2 regions of the Pseudomonas sp. LBUM1673 genome follow, and region 2 is predicted to be linked to the other one. Evidence: riboswitches for the same ligand, from Rfam matches in the RefSeq annotation. Region 2 holds a riboswitch; the other holds the start of a gene.
The links. A riboswitch is a leader RNA that binds a small molecule or an ion and turns the genes downstream of it on or off. The one in region 2 is predicted to bind cobalamin.

Region 1: linked by a shared signal. The riboswitch ahead of cobO (cob(I)yrinic acid a,c-diamide adenosyltransferase) and the one ahead of cobW (cobalamin biosynthesis protein CobW) in region 2 are both predicted to bind cobalamin.

What each region holds. Positions count from the first base shown of each region.
Region 1 is NZ_CP166780.1:4,653,121-4,662,603, reverse strand. It holds gene ACA044_RS21535 (PQQ-dependent sugar dehydrogenase) at 1-1,187, opposite strand, end outside; gene ACA044_RS21530 (hypothetical protein) at 1,256-1,840, opposite strand; cobalamin riboswitch at 1,995-2,229, shown strand; gene cobO (cob(I)yrinic acid a,c-diamide adenosyltransferase) at 2,311-2,922, shown strand; gene ACA044_RS21520 (cobyrinic acid a,c-diamide synthase CobB) at 2,919-4,301, shown strand; gene bluB (5,6-dimethylbenzimidazole synthase) at 4,298-4,948, shown strand; gene cbiB (adenosylcobinamide-phosphate synthase CbiB) at 4,945-5,853, shown strand; gene cobD (threonine-phosphate decarboxylase CobD) at 5,846-6,838, shown strand; gene ACA044_RS21500 (cobyric acid synthase) at 6,835-8,286, shown strand; gene cobU (bifunctional adenosylcobinamide kinase/adenosylcobinamide-phosphate guanylyltransferase) at 8,409-8,930, shown strand; gene cobT (nicotinate-nucleotide--dimethylbenzimidazole phosphoribosyltransferase) at 8,927-9,483, shown strand, end outside.
Region 2 is NZ_CP166780.1:3,836,709-3,846,191, forward strand. It holds gene ACA044_RS17560 (magnesium chelatase ATPase subunit I) at 1-698, opposite strand, end outside; gene cobN (cobaltochelatase subunit CobN) at 853-4,719, opposite strand; gene cobW (cobalamin biosynthesis protein CobW) at 4,723-5,784, opposite strand; cobalamin riboswitch at 5,887-6,101, opposite strand; cobalamin riboswitch at 6,331-6,557, shown strand; gene ACA044_RS17575 (CbtB domain-containing protein) at 6,680-6,883, shown strand; gene ACA044_RS17580 (CbtA family protein) at 6,895-7,599, shown strand; gene ACA044_RS17585 (cobalamin biosynthesis protein) at 7,596-8,009, shown strand; gene cobM (precorrin-4 C(11)-methyltransferase) at 8,089-8,835, shown strand; gene nfuA (Fe-S biogenesis protein NfuA) at 9,041-9,483, opposite strand, start outside.

The sequences.
Region 1 (9,483 bases), 820 kb from region 2:
GTGAGCACATCCACTGGCTGTCCGGTCGGTTTACCGGCGTTGAACGGCACGAAAATCACTTTATAGCCGCTGTGCGGTTTACGGTTCCACGAGCCATGCTGGCCAATGAAAGCCCCGTGAGTGAACGGCGCCGGTAATTTGCTGCCTTCGGCGAACGCCAGGCCCAGTGACGCGGTATGGGGGCCCACTGCGTAGTCTGGTGCAATGGCCTTGGCGACCAGATCAGGGTTTTGCGGCTCGACGCGCACGTCGACGTGCTGGCCGTAATAGCTGTAAGGCCAGCCGTAAAATCCGCCGTCCTTCACTGAAGTGATGTAGTCCGGCACCAGGTCGCTGCCGATTTCGTCACGTTCATTGACTGCGGTCCACAATGCGCCGCTCTGAGGCTCCCAGGCCAGACCGTTTGGATTACGTATCCCCGAGGCGAAGATCCGGTGGTTACCGGTGGCGCGATCCACTTCCCAGATTGCCGCCCGGCCTTCCTCCTGACCCATGCCGTTTTCACCGACGTTGCTGTTGGAGCCCACGGTGACGTACAGCTTGCTGCCATCCTTGCTGGCGATGACGTTTTTGGTCCAGTGGTGATTCAGCGTGCCGCCCGGTAGATCGACCACCTTGATGGGCTGCGACTTGATCGACGTCTCGCCGTTTTCATAGTGGAAGCGCAGAAGGCGATCGGTGTCGGCGACGTACAGGTCATTGCCGACCAGGGTCATGCCGAAAGGCGAATTGAGGTTTTCCAGGAACACCGTGCGGGTTTCGGCGACGCCGTCGTGGTCCTTGTCCCGCAGCAGGGTGATGCGGTTCGGGCTGGGGACGCCGGCACCGGCACGGCCCATAACCTTGCCCATGATCCAGCCGCGAATGCCTGTGCCGTCATCGGGTTTGGCCGGCGCGTTGGTTTCGGCCACCAACACGTCGCCGTTGGGCAACACGTAGAGCCAGCGCGGGTGATCGAGGTCTTCGGCAAACGCGGCCACTCGAGTCCCCGCCGCCGCGACGGGTTTGACTCCTTCAGGCCAGCCGATCGCCGGGGCGATGTTCACCGTGGGGATCAGGGTTTTATTCGGTTCTGGCAGCTTGGGCGACGGTCCGGTGCCGTCCGAGACTTGCAGGCTGGAGGTTTCACCACAGGCGGCGAGCCCTCCGGCGAGCGCGATGATGAAAACGAGCTGGGGTTTGCGCATTACTGATCTTCCCTATGAATGCATTGACGTAATCATAGAGAAGCGTAGACGCTCGATGGTTCAACCGGTCAGCCGCGGGCTTCCTTGAGCAGCACGGCAATGCCGGGGTGATAGTTACCGGCTTCGTTGCGCAACTTGCGGTAGGCGTACGGGAAATACCAGGCCACGGCGCAGCAGTGTTCCTTTTGCAGGTCGTCGACCATGTCCTGAAGTTCTTCCGGTGTAGCGCTCTGCTGGGCTTTTTGCGGCGCAACGAACAGGCACCCGAGTTTCAGGTCGCTGGCGTAGCTGATTCGCTTGGCGTCGCTGGTGATGTCCTGCAGTGCCTGGGTCAGGTTCAGGCTATTGACTCGTGGCCAGCGTTGAGTGGCTTGAAGGTAGGCGCGTTCTTCGGGGGTGGCGATAAACAGATCGGCGCGGGCGTTGCGTTCGCCTTCTTCGTTCTGCTTGCGCGTCGGTGTTTGTTGCAGCGTGACCATTTCTGCCATCCACGCCGCGGCGCAGAGCAGGCCGAGGTTGGCGTTTTCGTCATGCCAGTAAGGCGTATCGTTATCGCCACGCACGGCGTTGTAGCGGTCGATACAGTCAAACCAGCGTTCCAGCACCGGCCGCAGGAATTCCAGCTTCGGATTGCTGATGATCATGCCTTGCATGTGGCTCACCCTTATTATTGTGTTGTGAGATTGTGGCTCTTTGATATCACTGCCGACAGTGTGGCACAAGATTGGCGTCAGATAATTGATAGGTGGCAGTTATTCGCTCAGCGGTGTCCCGGCTTTAATTGACGCTCCACCCCCAACCCTCTAACCTTCGCGGCTTGTTTCAGGTGCTCTGTGGCCTTGGTCGACAGAGTGAAACAGGGAAGCCGGTGAGTGAATTTCTTCCTGCGAAGAATGATCGCGATCCCGGCGCTGCCCCCGCAACGGTAAATGAGTAAAAGCTGCGCCTTGAGCCACTGTGTCGACTATCGACATGGGAAGGCGCGCAGTTGGCCTTGGAGCCGCTCATGAGCCCGGAGACCGGCCTGATTCATTCAGCGGCATCACGGTGGGCGATGCCAGGCTTCTTGCCGTCTATTCTTGTGCCTGCCCGCCGTTATCCAGCCTCAACGGAGAGCTTCCCCATGACTGATACCCCCGATCGTGACGAACGCCATCTGGCGCGCATGCTGCGCAAAAAAGCCGTGATCGATGAACGCATCGCCAACTCCCCGAATGAATGCGGCCTGCTGCTGGTGCTGACCGGCAACGGCAAAGGCAAGAGCAGTTCGGCGTTCGGCATGCTCGCGCGGGCCATGGGCCACGGCATGCAGTGTGGCGTGGTGCAGTTCATCAAGGGGCGCACCAGCACCGGCGAGGAGCTGTTCTTCCGGCGCTTCCCGGAGCAAGTGCGTTTTCATGTGATGGGCGAGGGCTTCACCTGGGAAACCCAGGACCGCCAGCGCGACATCGCCGCCGCCGAAGCCGCGTGGGCGGTGTCCCGCGAATTGCTGAGTGATCCGTCCATCGGCCTTGTGGTGCTCGATGAATTGAACATCGCCCTCAAGCACGGCTACCTCGATCTCGATCAGGTGCTCAGTGACTTGCAGGGCCGTCCGCCGATGCAGCATGTGGTGGTCACTGGCCGTGGCGCCAAACCGGAGATGATCGAGCTGGCCGACACGGTCACCGAAATGGGCATGATCAAGCACGCCTTCCAGGCCGGGATCAAAGCGCAAAAAGGCGTCGAGTTGTGAATCAGCCACGTCATTGCCCGGCGGTACTGATTGCCGCGCCGGCCTCCGGTCAGGGCAAGACCACCGTTACCGCCGCGCTCGCTCGTTTGCATCGCAATCAGGGGCGCAAGGTTCGCGTGTTCAAATGCGGCCCGGACTTTCTCGACCCGATGATTCTCGAGCGCGCCAGCGGTGCGCCGGTCTATCAGCTCGACATGTGGATGGTCGGCGAGCAAGAAAGTCGTCGTTTATTGTGGGAAGCCGCAGGCGAAGCCGATCTGATCCTTATCGAAGGCGTCATGGGGTTGTTCGACGGTACGCCGTCAAGCGCCGACCTGGCGCGGCACTTCGGTGTGCCGGTGCTTGGCGTGATCGACGGCACCGCGATGGCGCAGACCTTTGGCGCACTGGCCCTGGGCCTTGCGCGTTATCAGCCGGATTTGCCGTTTGCCGGTGTGTTGGCCAACCGGGTCGGCACTGTGCGCCATGCGCAGTTGCTCGAAGGCAGCCTGACTGAAGGCTTGCGCTGGTACGGCGCGTTGCCCCGGGAGACCGGGATCGAATTACCGAGTCGGCATCTCGGTCTGGTTCAGGCCAGCGAGCTGAACGATCTCGATCTGCGCCTCGATGCGGCGGCCGATTCGCTGGCCGGCAGTTGCGACGTGGCGTTGCCGCCAGCCGTGGAATTCGCCGCGCCTGAAATGATCGCGGCCGAGCCGTTGCTGGCCGGTGTGCGGATTGCCGTGGCCCGGGACGAAGCTTTCGCGTTTACCTACGGCGCGAGCCTGGATCTGCTGCGGGCCATGGGCGCCGAATTGTCTTTTTTCTCGCCGATTCGCGACACCGGGTTGCCGGAGGCGGACAGCCTTTATCTGCCGGGCGGCTACCCCGAATTGCACCATGTGGCGTTGTCACAAAATGCGCCGATGCTGACCGCGATCCGGGCTCACCACGCGGCGGGCAAACCGTTGCTGGCCGAGTGTGGCGGCATGCTGTATCTGCTGGATTCGTTAACCGATGTCGAGGGCACTCGGGCTGAACTGGTTGGCTTGCTGAGCGGTGATGCGGTGATGCAGAAACGTCTTGCCGCGTTGGCCTTGCAGGCGGTTGAGTTGCCGGAAGGTTTGCTGCGTGGGCACACGTATCACCACTCACTGACCAGTACCGAACTGGAGCCGATTGCTCGAGGTTTGAGCCCCAATGGCGGGCGAGGGGCAGAGGCGGTTTATCGTGAGGGGCGGATGACGGCCTCTTATGTGCATTTTTATTTTCCATCCAATCCATCGGCGATTGCTGCGCTGTTTGTGCCTGACCTTGAAACCGCCTTCGCGAGCAAGCCCGCTCCCACAGTGGAACGCATTTCAAATGTGGGAGCGGGCTTGCTCGCGAAGAGGCCATGACGGACAACGCATTTAGCCGGGCCGAACGCGATGCTGTTTACCGAGCCATCGGCGAACGCCGCGACATGCGTCACTTCAGCGGCGGTTCGGTCGAGCCCGAGTTACTGAGGCGTCTGCTCGAAGCCGCGCACCAGGCGCCGAGTGTCGGCCTGATGCAGCCCTGGCGTTTCATCCGCATCAACGACCGGGCACTGCGCGGCAAGATCCAGCAATTGGTGGAAGACGAACGCATCCGCACGGCCGAAGCCCTCGGCGAGCGCTCCGACGAGTTCATGAAGCTCAAGGTCGAAGGCATCAACGACTGCGCCGAAGTGCTGGTGGCCGCACTGATGGAAGATCGTGAACGGCATATCTTCGGCCGTCGTACATTGCCGGAAATGGACATGGCCTCGCTGTCCTGCGCCATCCAGAACCTTTGGCTGGCGTCCCGTGCCGAAGGCCTGGGCATGGGCTGGGTGTCATTGTTCGAGCCGCAAGCCTTGGCGGACTTGCTGGGTTTACCGAGCGGGGCCAAGCCTTTGGCTGTTCTTTGCCTGGGGCCGGTCAAGGAATTCTATCCGGCGCCGATGTTGGTACTCGAAGGCTGGGCGCAGGCGCGTCCGCTGAGTGAGTTGCTGTATGAAAACTATTGGGGAGTGAGTCAATGAGTGTGGCGTTGTTGAGTGTCGCCGCGGTCGCGCTGGATGCGCTGCTGGGTGAACCCAAACGCTGGCATCCGCTGGTGGCGTTCGGTCGTTTTGCCGATCGCATCGAACAGCGTTTCAACTCCGGTGGCCGTGGCTGGCGCAGTCATGGCGTTACGGCCTGGGTGATGGCGGTCGTGCCGCTGACCTTGCTGGCCACCGCACTTTCCTGGGCGCCTTATGTCGGCTGGATTGTCGAGATTCTCGTGCTCTATTGCGCCCTCGGCATGCGCAGCCTCGGCGAGCATGTCGAGCCGGTGGCCAAGGCCCTGCGTAGCGATGATCTGATCGAGGCGCGCAAACGCGTCGGCTATCTGGTCAGCCGTCAGACCAGCGAACTGGATGAAACCGAAGTCGCCCGCGCCGCCACCGAATCGGTGCTGGAGAACGGCAGCGATGCGGTGTTCGCCGCGCTGTTCTGGTTTGCCGTGGCGGGTGCGCCCGGCGTGGTGCTCTATCGTCTGAGCAACACCCTGGATGCGATGTGGGGTTACCGCAACGAACGCTTCGAACGTTTCGGTTGGGCCGCGGCGAAGATCGACGATGTTTTGAACTACATTCCCGCGCGCCTCGTGGCATTGACCTACGCGCTGCTGGGCCAAACCCGACTGGCGCTGAAGTGCTGGCGCACCCAGGGGCCAACCTGGGATAGCCCGAATGCCGGGCCAGTGATGGCGGCCGGTGCCGGTGCGCTGGGCGTCGAGTTGGGCGGGGCGGCGATCTATCACGGTGAACTGCATCAGCGTCCGCCACTAGGCGAAGGCGTGCCGGCAGATGCCGATTCCATTGACCGTGGCTGGCAAATGGTTCAGCGCGGGGTATGGTTATGGCTGCTGATTCTCTGCGTGGGGGCTGAATTCTATGCTTGAGCACGGTGGCCGCTTGCGCAAGGCGGCGCTTGAATACGGCATCGCCGAAGCCGATTGGCTCGATCTGTCCAGTGGCTTGGCGCCCTGGCCATTCCCGGTCCCGGACATCCCGCTGCGGGCCTGGGCGCGTTTGCCGGAAACCGATGACGGTCTGGAGCAGGCCGCCTGCGACTATTACGGTGCCGCTCAAGTGTTGCCGGTGGCCGGTTCGCAAATGGCGATCCAGTTGCTGCCGCGTTTGCGTCGGGCCGGCAAGGTCGGCGTGCTGTCGCCGTGTTACGCCGAACACGCTGAAGCCTGGCGTCGCAACGGTTACATCGTGCGTGAAGTGCTGGACTCCGAAGTCGATTTCTTTCTCGACAGCCTCGATGTGCTGGTGGTGGTCAATCCGAACAATCCCACGGGGCTGAGCCTGACCCCGGCTCGCCTGCTGGATTGGCATTCGCGGCTTGCTCAGCGCGGTGGCTGGCTGGTGGTGGACGAGGCGTTCATGGACAACACACCCCATTTGAGCCTGGCACCGTTCGCCAATCAGATCGGCTTGATTGTGCTGCGCTCCTTCGGCAAGTTTTTCGGCCTGGCCGGTGTGCGGCTAGGGTTTGTACTGGCCGAACGCAAGTTGCTCAAACTGCTGGCCGAACAGGTCGGGCCATGGGCCGTCAGCGGTCCGACCCGAGTGCTGGGCCAGGCTTGCCTGACAGATACCGACGGGCACACTCGACAGCGCATTCGCACTGACGAGGCTGGCGAGCGTCTGGCGTTGCTGCTTGAGCAGTACGGTTTCAAACCTCAGGGCGGCTGCGCATTGTTCCAATGGCTGATCACCGAGTGCGCCGAAGCGCTGCATGAATTCATGGCCCGGCGCGGCATTCTGTTGCGGTTGTTCACCCACACCAGCAGCCTGCGGTTTGGTTTGCCTGCGGATGAGGCGGATTGGGCGCGTCTTGAGCAAGCGCTTGAAGCCTACGTTAAGGAAGCGCAATGACTACATTGATGGTGCAGGGCACCACATCCGACGCCGGTAAAAGCACACTGGTGACGGCGCTGTGTCGCTGGGTCACACGTCAGGGTGTGAGCGTCGTGCCGTTCAAACCGCAGAACATGGCCCTCAACAGCGCCGTCACCGCCGACGGTGGCGAGATTGGCCGTGCTCAAGCGGTGCAGGCTCAGGCGGCCAAACTCGAACCGCACACTGACATGAACCCGGTGCTGCTCAAACCCAACAGTGATACCGGCGCCCAAGTGATCATTCATGGGCGTGCGGTCACCACCATGAATGCCGTCGCGTATCACGACTACAAAGCCATCGCCATGCAAGCGGTGCTCGCTTCCCATGACCGGCTGAGCGCGGCGTATCCGGTGGTGATGGTCGAAGGGGCGGGTTCGCCGGCAGAGATCAATCTGCGCGCTGGCGATATCGCCAACATGGGGTTTGCCGAGGCGGTGGACTGCCCGGTCGTGCTGATTGCCGACATCAATCGCGGCGGGGTTTTCGCGCATTTGGTCGGTACGTTGGAGCTGCTATCGCCCAGCGAACAGGCGCGGGTCAAAGGCTTCATCATCAACCGTTTTCGCGGCGACCTCGCCTTGCTGCAACCGGGGTTGGATTGGCTGGAAGCGCGCACCGGCAAACCGGTAATCGGCGTTTTGCCGTATGTGATGGACCTGCATCTTGAGGCCGAGGATGGCCTCGATCAGCGGCAGACCGACAAGGCCGATCAAGTGCTCAACGTGGTGGTGCCGGTGCTGCCGCGCATCAGCAACCACACCGATTTCGATCCACTGCGCCTGCATCCGCAGGTGGACCTGCAATTCATCGGCCCCGGCCAGGCGATTCCGCCCGCCGACCTGATGATTCTTCCTGGCTCGAAAAGTGTGCGCAGCGACCTCGCGTATCTGCGGGCCAACGGTTGGGACACGGCGATCTCACGGCACTTGCGCTACGGCGGAAAAGTGCTGGGGATCTGCGGCGGTTTGCAAATGCTCGGCGAGCAGGTGCATGACCCGTTGGGCCTTGAAGGCGCGCCGGGTTCCAGCGCCGGTTTGGGTTTGCTGGCGTTCGAAACGCAGCTCGAAGAAGAGAAGCAGTTGCGCAATGTGCGTGGGCGTTTGGCGCTGGAGGACGCGCAGGTCAGTGGCTATGAAATTCATGCCGGCGTGACCACTGGACCGGCGCTGGAAAACGCCGCCGTGCAGCTGGACGATGGTCGCTGCGATGGTGCGCAAAGTGTTGATGGGCAGATTTTCGGTACCTATCTGCATGGCCTGTTCGAGTCACCGGCAGCGTGCAGTGCGCTGTTGCGCTGGGCCGGGTTGCAGGATGTGCAGGCAGTGGATTATCACGGGTTGCGCGAGCGCGATATCGAACGGCTGGCGGATTTGGTGGAGAAGCATCTGGATACTTCGTTACTGCGTGAACTCTGTGGGATTTGAGGTGATTTCGAGACCGCCATCGCGAGCAGGCTCGCTCCCACATTGGAACGCGGTCAACTGTGGGAGCGAGCCTGCTCGCGATGGGGTACGTCGCTACACCACCAATTAGAAGGTTGATGACCATGCTGCAACTGATCCTCGGCGGCGCCCGATCCGGCAAAAGCCGCCTGGCTGAAAAACTCGCGTCAGACAGTCAGCTCCAAGTCATCTACATCGCCACCAGCCAACCTCTGGACGGTGAAATGAACGAGCGGGTGGTTCATCACCGTGCCCGTCGTCCGGCGGAATGGGCGTTGATCGAAGAACCGCTGGAGCTGGCTCGCGTGCTGCGCGAAAGCGCCAGTGCCGAGTGTTGCTTGCTGGTGGATTGCCTGACGCTGTGGCTGACCAATCTACTGATGCTCGACGACGCCGAGCGTCTGTCGGCCGAACGCGAAGCCCTGCTCGACTGCCTGGCGTGGTTGCCGGGGGAAATCATTTTTGTCAGCAACGAGACCGGAATGGGTGTCGTGCCGCTGGGCGAGTTGACTCGCCGCTATGTCGATGAAGCCGGTTGGCTGCATCAAGCCTTGGCCGAGCGCTGTCAGCGAGTCGTCCTGACTGTCGCCGGCCTGCCCCTGACTTTGAAAGGAACTGCGTTATGACTCACTCCTGGTGGCTGAACCCGTGCAAGCCAATCGACGCGCAAGCGGTCGAGCAGGCGCAGGCGCGTCAACAGCAACTGACCAAGCCCGCCGGCTCGCTCGGCCAGCTCGAGTCGGTGGCGGTGCAACTGGCTGGGCTGCAGGGGCAGGTCAAGCCGACGCTCGAGCAGCTGTGGATCGCGATTTTTGCCGGTGACCATGGCGTGGTCGCCGAAGGGGTGTCGGCGTTTCCGCAGGAAGTCACCGGGCAGATGCTGCACAATTTTGTCAGCGGCGGCGCGGCGATCAGTGTGTTGGCGCGGCAGTTGGGTGCTTCCCTTGAAGTGGTCGACCTCGGCACCGTCACGCCATCGTTGAATCTGCCGGGTGTGCGTCACCTGAACATCGGCCCGGGCACGGCGAATTTCGTTCAGGGACCGGCAATGACTCAGGCCCAGGGCGAACTCGCCTTGCAGGCCGGCCGTGACAGTGCGCAGCGCGCCATCGCGGCAGGCGCACAGTTGTTCATCGGTGGCGAGATGGGCATCGGCAACACCACTGCGGCCAGCGCGTT
Region 2 (9,483 bases):
CGCTCGGTGATCTGCGCCAGCGCGGCATCGTCGAGGGGAATGCTCGCCAGTGCCGAGCGCGCCTTTTGGCAACGCTCGCGCAGTGCGTGTTGCTGGCTTTCCCATTCGACGCAAAACCCTTGCGGGTCGCTGTCGAAATCCAGTCGACGACGGATGATCTGGCCGCGCTCGGCGGGTGCGGTGTGGCCACTGAGGGCGACGTTCAGGCCAAAGCGGTCGAGCAATTGCGGACGCAGCTCGCCCTCTTCCGGGTTCATGGTGCCGATCAGCACAAACTTCGCCGAATGCCGATGGGAAATCCCGTCGCGCTCAATCAGGTTGGTGCCGCTGGCGGCCACGTCGAGCAGCAGGTCCACAAGGTGATCGGGCAGCAGATTGACTTCATCGACATACAGCACGCCGCCGTCGGCCTTGGCCAGCACACCGGGAGAAAATTGTGCGCGACCTTCACTCAGGGCTGCATCGAGATCGAGGGTGCCTACCAGCCGTTCCTCGGTGGCGCCCAGGGGCAAGGTGACGAACTGACCGCTGGCCAACAGGTCCGCCAGGCCCCGGGCCAGGGTCGACTTGGCCATGCCACGCGGGCCTTCGATCAGCACGCCACCGATTTTCGGATCGATGGCGGTCAGGTACAGGGCGAGCTTCAAGTCATCGGCGCCGACCACGGCGGAGAGCGGGAAATGGGGGGTGTCGGTCATTTTTAAATCTCAGTCATGGTCGGTGGCAGGCACACCTTGTACCTGTGGGAGCGTGGCTTGCCCGCGAAGGCGTCCGCTCAGTCGAAATCAATGTTGATTGTGAGGGCCTCTTCGCGGGCAAGCCACGCTCCCACAGGTTAACGGTGCCACAGATTTACCCGTCTTCTTCTATATCCAGCAACAAATTCTCCAGCGCCTCGCGGTACTCACCTGGCTCTTTCCACATACCCCGTTGCTGCGCTTCGAGCATGCGTTCGGTCATGTCGCGCAGGGCATGGGGATTGTGTTCGCGGACAAACTCCCGGGTCGCCGGATCGAGCAAATAGGCCTCCGCCAGCAACGCGTACTGGTGATCATCGATCAACTGCGTGGTGGCGTCGAACGCAAACAGGTTATCGACCGTCGCCGCCAGTTCGAACGCGCCTTTATAGCCATGGCGCTTGACCCCGTCGATCCATTTCGGATTGGCTGCTCGGGAACGGATCACCCGGTTCAGTTCTTCCTTCAAGGTGCGAATCTTCGGCAAGTCCGGCTGACTGTGGTCGCCGTGATAACTGGCCGCCGCTTCACCGCTGAGGCTTTCGACGGCCGCCAGCATGCCACCCTGGAACTGGTAATAGTCGTTGGAATCGAGCAGGTCGTGCTCACGGTTGTCCTGATTTTGCAGCACCGCCTGCACCTGGCTCAGACGCTGGGCGAACTGTTCGCGGGCGGCGGTGCCTTCATCGGAGCCGCCGTAAGCGTAGCCGCCCCAGTTCAGGTAAACCTCGGCCAAGTCTTCACGGCTTTGCCACAAGCGACCGTCGATGGCGCCCTGCACGCCCGCTCCGTAAGCACCCGGTTTGGCGCCGAAGATGCGCCAGCCGGCCTGCCGCCTGGCTGCCTCTTCATCCAGACCGGATTGCAGCAGCGCTTGCCGCTCGGCGCGAACTTTGGCCGCGAGTGGGTTGAGATCGTCCGGCTCATCCAGCGCAGCGACCGCTTGCACGGCGGCGTCGAACAGCCGGATCAGGTTGGCAAAGGCATCGCGGAAGAATCCGGACACGCGCAAGGTCACGTCCACGCGCGGCCGGTCCAGCAGGCTCAACGGCAAAATCTCGAAGTCGTCGACCCGCTGACTGCCCGTCGCCCAGACCGGACGCACCCCCATCAGCGCCATGGCCTGGGCGATGTCGTCGCCGCCGGTGCGCATGGTCGCGGTGCCCCAGACCGACAGGCCGAGCTGACGCAGATGATCGCCGTGGTCCTGCAAGTGCCGCTCAAGAATCAGGTTCGCGGACTGAAAACCGATGCGCCACGCGGTGGTGGTCGGCAGGTTGCGTACGTCCACCGAATAGAAATTGCGCCCGGTGGGCAGCACGTCCAGACGACCGCGACTCGGCGCACCGCTGGGTCCGGCCGGAACGAATCGACCGCTGAGAGCATCCAGCAGGCCGCGCATTTCCGCCGGGCCGCAGGCGTCCAGGCGTGGGGCGACAACGTCACGGAGGCTGTCGATGATGGCATGCACCTCGGACCAATTTGCTTTCTGTGGGAGCGAGCCTGCTCGCGAAAGCGGTGGGTCAATCGACATCAATGTTGAATGATCAACCGCTTCGCGAGCAGGCTCGCTCCCACAGGGATCAGGGTTGGTTTGGGGCGTGCTCAGTGCCTGCGAGATCAGCTGCGCGGCGAACAGTTCAAGACGTTCACGGGTATCGCCCGCCGTGCGCCAGACTTCATCACTGAGCGACAGCAATGCGTCCGGTCGAGGACCGGTCCACGGCTCGGCCAACGCACAATCCAATGGATCAAACCCCAACCCGAACGCCTTGGCCAGCGCCCGCAACAGACTCGATTGCGCCCCGCGACCATCGCCACGAGGAATACGCAGCAAGGCCAATAAAGTGTCGATGCGCAATCGCCCGGCCGGCGACTCGCCAAACACGTGCAGGCCGTCGCGGATCTGCGACTCCTTCAAGTCGCACAGGTACGTGTCCAGACGCGGCAACCAGATCGCCGCGTCGGCATCGCTGTCGAGTTTCTCGTCCAGTTGCAGTTCACGGTCGATGTGCGTGTCCCGCACCAATTGCAGAATGTCGCGCTGCAACTCCCGGGCGCGGCGCGGATCGAGCAATTGCGCTTCGTAATATTCGTCGGCCAACAATTCGAGATTACGCAGCGGACCGTAGGTTTCAGCGCGGGTCAGCGGCGGCATCAAGTGATCGATGATCACTGCCTGCGTACGGCGCTTGGCCTGGGCGCCCTCGCCCGGGTCATTGACGATGAACGGATAGATGTTCGGCAGCGGTCCGAGCAATGCGTCCGGCCAGCAGTTTTCCGACAACCCAACGCCCTTGCCCGGCAGCCATTCGAGGTTGCCGTGCTTGCCAACATGGATCACGCCATGAGCACCGTAGGTGTTGCGCAACCAGAAGTAGAACGCCAGATAGCCGTGAGGCGGCACCAGGTCCGGGTCGTGATACACCGCGCTCGGGTCCACCTGATAACCCCGGGCCGGTTGAATGCCGACGAAGGTCAGGCCGAAGCGCAGACCAGCAATCATCATTCGTCCACCGCGGAACATTGGGTCGCTTTCGGGTGTGCCCCAACGTTCCAGCACGGCTTGGCGATTGGCCTCGGGCAGCGCGTTGAACATCTGGTTGTAGTCGTCCAGCGCGAGGCTTTGATGGCAGGGACGCTGGTCGAGGGTGTCGAGGTCATTGCTGACACCGCCGAGCAATTGCTGGATCAGCGCGGTGCCGCTGTCCGGCAACTCGGCTGGCAGCGGATAACCTTCTTTGTGCAGGGCACGGAGGATATTCAATGCCGCAGCCGGAGTGTCGAGGCCAACGCCATTGCCGATGCGCCCATCGCGAGTCGGGTAGTTGGCGAGGATCAGGGCGATGCGTTTTTCGCCATTGGGCACTCGTGCCAGATCGATCCAGCGTCGTGCCAGTTCAGCGACAAAATCCATGCGTTCCGGTTGCGGCCGGTAGCAGACTACGTCGGACTGACTGCGCTCGCTGCGCCAGGCCAGGTCCTTGAAACTGATCGGTCGGCTGATGATCCGCCCGTCCAGCTCCGGCAGTGCGATGTGCATCGCCAAGTCACGGGGACCAAGGCCCTGTTCGCTGGCACGCCAGCCCGGTTCGTTGTCCTGAGCGCAGATCGCCTGGATCACCGGAATATTGCGGCGAAACGGCCGCAGGTGCGGCGCTTCGGGGCTGGACTGGGCGAAACCGGTGGTGTTGAGAATCACCCCCGCCTCGACTTCATCCAGCAAGTCCTCGACCATCGTCAGGCAGCCGGGCTCTTTCAAACTGGCCAGCGCAATCGGCAACGGGTTCAACCCCGACGCCTGCAAACGCTGGCAGAACATATCGATGAAACCGGTGTTCGCCGCCTGCAAGTGCGAGCGGTAAAACAGCACCGCCGCCACCGGCTGATCAGCTTGCCAGTCGGCTTGCCAATCGCTCAGTTCAGCGGGACTTTTTTGCGGATGGTAAATCGCGGTGCGTGGCAGGGTTTGCGGCTCGGACCATGGGTAGTCGCGGCCCAGCCAGCGATTGGCGAGGCAGCGAAACAGGTCGAGTGCGTTGGCCATGCCGCCCTGACGCAGGAAGTGCCAGAGCCGGTCGCGGTCTTGCGCGGTTACGGTGCTCAGGTCACTGAGTTCCGGGTCCGGGCGATCATCCCCCGGCACCAGGATCAGCTGCACGCCACGCTCGGACAATTCCACCAGGCGCTCGATGCCATAACGCCAATAGGCGATGCCGCCGTGCAGCGAGATCAGAATCACTTTGGCGTGACGCAGCACTTCGTCGACGTAGAGATCGACCGAGGCGTGATTCTGCACCTGCATCGGGTTGGCCAGGCGTACGCTCGGGTAATCGTCGGGCAACTGCTGCGCCGCTTCGGCGAGCAACGCCAGGCTGGAATCGCCGCTGCACAGGATCACCAGCTCGGCGGGGGTTTGTCCAAGGTCGGCAATGTTGTCATCCGACACGAAACCGCCGGGCTGGGTCCTGAGCAGGTGCATGGTTTAAACGCTGAGCGCAGCGCGCAATTGCGCTTCGAGCGCAGCGGCGTCCAGATCCTGACCGATCAACACCAGACGGGTGGTGCGCGCTTCTTCAGCGCCCCACTGACGGTCGAAGTGCTTGTCGAAGCGCGTGCCCACGCCCTGGATCAGCAGGCGCATCGGCTTGTTCGGCACCGCTGCAAAACCTTTGACCCGAAGGATGCCGTGCTGGACCACCAATTGAGTCAGCGCATCCATCAGCAGGCTTTCGTCGGCTTGTGGCAGCTCGATCGAGATGGAATCGAACGCGTCGTGGTCGTGGTCGTCTTCACCTTCATGGTGATGATCATGATGGCTGTGGCGGCTGTCGATGTGTTCTTCCGAACCGGCGCCGAGGCCGATCAGCACGTCCAGTGGCAGACGCCCGCTGCTGGCTTCGATGACTTTCACCGCTGCCGGCAGTTCTTCGGCGACTTCCAGGCGCACACGGGCCAGGTCTTCAGCGCTGATCAGGTCGGCCTTGTTGAGGATCACCAGGTCGGCGCTGGCCAGTTGGTCGGCGAACAGCTCGTGCAGCGGCGATTCGTGGTCCAGGTTCGGGTCGAGTTTGCGCTGGGCATCGACCTGATCCGGGAACGCAGCGAAGGTGCCAGCAGCGACGGCCGGGCTGTCGACTACGGTGATGACCGCGTCAACCGTGCAGGCGCTGCGGATTTCTGGCCACTGGAAGGCTTGAACCAAAGGTTTTGGCAGGGCCAGGCCCGAAGTTTCGATGAGGATGTGGTCGAGGTCGCCGCGACGAGCGACCAGTTCGCGCATCACCGGGAAGAACTCTTCCTGAACCGTGCAGCACAGGCAGCCGTTGGCCAGTTCGTAGACGCGACCGTTGGCTTCTTCTTCGGTGCAACCGATCGAGCACTGCTTAAGGATTTCGCCGTCGATGCCCAGCTCGCCGAACTCGTTGACGATCACCGCGATGCGACGGCCCTGGGCGTTGTCGAGCATGTGGCGCAGCAAGGTGGTTTTGCCCGAGCCGAGGAAGCCGGTAACGATGGTGACAGGGAGTTTGGCCAGTGTTTTCATCGGATGCCCTTTGGCAAGGTGGCGGGCATACGGGACGACAATCGCAGCGGCAGATGCACGCGCGCAAGAGTTTCGCCACCGGATCACCCCGCCCGGTTGAAAGTGAGAATCTGTTTCGAGGCAGGTCTCCTGGCTGACGGTGTGCCGGCTTTGTTGGCCTGGCATTCGCTGCGCCTTCCCGCGACCCCGTTGGACAGAGTAGGCAGTGGCGTAGCAGCGAACATCACCGTTCACAGTTGCGGGGGCAGCCGCGGCATCGACCGCGTTCCCTTCTTAGCTTCGGCAGACACCGAAGAACCTCGAAAGCGCAAGGCTACGCATCGCGTGGGGGCGGGTCAATGTTCCGTGAGGCACTCGTGATCCCTCGTGGCGAGGGAGCTTGCTCCCGCTGGGTTGCGAAGCGACCCCCGACATTCCTTCAGACATACCCCGCAAGCAGATTTTGCGACGGCTTCGCCGCCGAGCGGGAGCAAGCTCCCTCGCCACAGGTGTTTGGCGTCAATTGAGAACCCTTGCCAATTGACGCCCAACCCCCGCCCATGCTCTCCTACACGCCTTGTTACGGGTGCCCTTCACAGGGTGAAACGGGAAACCGGTGAATCATGTGCTTTACTCAAAGCCATGTCAGTCCGGTGCTGCCCCCGCAACGGTAAGCGAGTGAAGCGTCAGATCCACTGTGCCTGTTATATGGCATGGGAAGGTGATGCTTGCAGGTTTCGGCGTTAGCCCTGCCCCTCGCGAGCCCGGAGACCGGCCCGCAACACAAAGTGACTTTTACGGTCACTGAATAACAAACCCGCGGTGGGCGGGCGCTGTTCGAACTCTCTGCGTGCCCTGGCGTGCGGAGGTTTTCATGCGCTCTATATCACCCGCTGACAGACCAGAGGGAAGCGCCATGTCGATCATCAGCAGTACCGGCTCCAGCACCGATAAGAGCACCGCCAGCACCACCACGACCATGACTCAACGCCTGACCGCCGCAGTGTGTGCGTCGATCCTGGGCATTAGCCTTGTGTATTTCGCCGGTTTCTCGCACATCGAAGCGGTGCACAACGCCGCGCATGATACCCGTCACAGTTCCGCCTTTCCGTGCCATTGAGACCTGCTGACATGATCAAGCGTATTGCGCAAACCGCAGGTTTCACCGGTCTGCTGGCCGCCCTGCTATTGACCCTGCTGCAAAGCTTTTGGGTCGCTCCACTGATTTTGCAGGCCGAGACCTACGAAAAATCCGAGCCGGCCGCTGTTGAAGTCCACGAGCACGCCGCTGGCGCTGTCGCTCACACCCACGATGCCGAAGCCTGGGAACCGGAAGACGGCTGGCAGCGCGTGCTGTCCACGACAGGCGGTAACCTGGTGGTTGCCGTCGGTTTCGCCCTGATGCTCGCCGGTCTCTACACCTTGCGTGCTCCACGTCGTACCTCCCAGGGCCTGCTCTGGGGCCTGGCCGGTTACGCGACATTCGTGCTGGCGCCAACCCTCGGTCTGCCACCTGAGCTGCCGGGCACTGCCGCGGCGGACCTGGCGCAACGGCAGATCTGGTGGATTGGCACTGCCGCGTCCACCGCTGTCGGCATCGCGCTGATTGTGTTCAGCCGCCATTGGCTGATGAAGATCCTCGGCGTGGCGATTCTGGCCGTGCCTCATGTGATCGGTGCACCGCAACCGGAAGTCCATTCGATGCTGGCGCCGGAAGCCCTGGAAGCGCAATTCAAAATCGCTTCGCAGCTGACCAACGTGGCGTTCTGGCTGGCCCTGGGCCTGATCAGCGCCTGGTTGTTCCGCCGCAAAAGCGATGGCCATTACTCCGCATGACTGACGTCAGCGCAGCGCCGACCCTGGTGGTCGGCCTGGGCTGCCAGCGCGGCTGCCCTGTCAGCACGCTGCGGGCGCTGCTTGATCAGGCGTTACAGGCCCATCAAATCGAACTCCGTGAGATCAAGGCCTTGGCCAGCATCGACCTGAAGCGCGAAGAACCTGGCCTGATCGAACTGGCCGAACAACTCGCATTGCCGTTGATGTATTTCAGCAGCGAACAGTTGGCCGGTTATGAACCGCAACTCAGCCACCACTCGGACATCGCGTTCGAGCGCACTGGCTGCTACGGCGTGGCGGAAAGTGCCGCCCTGGCACTGGCCGAACAATTGGCTCAGGCACCGGCAAAGTTGCTGATTGCGCGACAAAAATACGCCCAGGCCACCCTGGCATTGGCCAGCGCCGCGTAAAATCCCCGATAATCCCCGCCTTCGATCATGAGCAATCTTCATCTGAAGCGTGCCCATGCCTTTTTTGACAGGAAACGTGATGACCGTCTATTTCATTGGCGCAGGCCCCGGCGACCCGGAACTGATCACCGTCAAAGGCCAGCGGCTGATTCGTAGCTGCCCGGTCATCATCTATGCAGGCTCCCTGGTCCCCACCGCCGTGCTGGAAGGCCACCGGGCCGAACGGGTGGTCAACAGCGCCGAATTGCACCTGGAACAGATCATCGAGTTGATCAAGACCGCCCATGCCAACGGCCAGGACGTGGCCCGGGTGCATTCCGGCGACCCGAGCCTGTACGGCGCGATTGGCGAGCAGATTCGCTACCTGCGTGAACTCGACATCCCTTTCGAAATCATTCCCGGCGTTACCGCCACCGCGGCCTGCGCGGCCCTTTTGGGCGCCGAACTGACCTTGCCGGACGTGTCACAGAGCGTGATTCTGACCCGCTACGCCGACAAGACCGCGATGCCGGCCGGTGAAGAACTCGGTAGCCTGGCGCAGCACGGCGCGACCATGGCGATCCATTTGGGGGTCAATCATCTGGAGAAGATCCTTGCCGAACTGCTGCCGCACTACGGCGCCGACTGCCCGATCGCGGTGATTCATCGGGCGACCTGGCCGGATCAGGATTGGGTGGTGGGGACGCTTAAGGACATTGCCGGGAAGGTTGAAGCCAAGGGATTCAGGCGTACGGCGTTGATTTTGGTGGGGCGGGTGTTGGGCAGCGATCACTTCAGTGAATCGTCGTTGTATCGCGCGGGGCATGCGCATTTGTACAGGCCCTGAAGCACTTGTGGCGAGGGAGCTTGCTCCCGCTGGACCGCGCAGCGGTCCCAAAAACAGCCAACGCATTCATCACGGGAAAATGCATCGGCTGGATTGCGACTGCTTCGCAGTCGAGCGGGAGCAAGCTCCCTCGCCACAGGTTATCGATCATCCATAAAAAAACGGCACTCACGGGTGCCGTTTTTTCGTTTCTGCAGCGAACACCTTAGTAGTAGGCGTTTTCTTTCTGCGTGTGGTCGGTCACGTCACGAACACCCTTGAGCTCGGGAATACGCTCGAGCAAGGTGCGCTCGATGCCTTCGCGCAGGGTGACGTCTGCCTGGCCGCAGCCCTGGCAACCGCCGCCGAACTTCAGCACGGCGATGCCGTCTTCGACCACATCGATCAGGCTGACCTGACCGCCGTGGCTGGCCAGCCCCGGGTTGATCTCGGTTTGCAGGTAGTAGTTGATGCGCTCGTTGACCGGGCTGTCGGCGTTGACCATCGGGACTTTGGCGTTCGGCGCCTTGATGGTCAGCTGGCCGCCCATGCGGTCGGTGGCGTAGTCGACTACCGCATCGTCCAGAAACGCTTCGCTGAACGAGTCGATGTAAGCGGTGAAGCTTTTGAGCCCCAGCGCCGTGTCTTCAGGTTTTTCTTCGCCCGGCT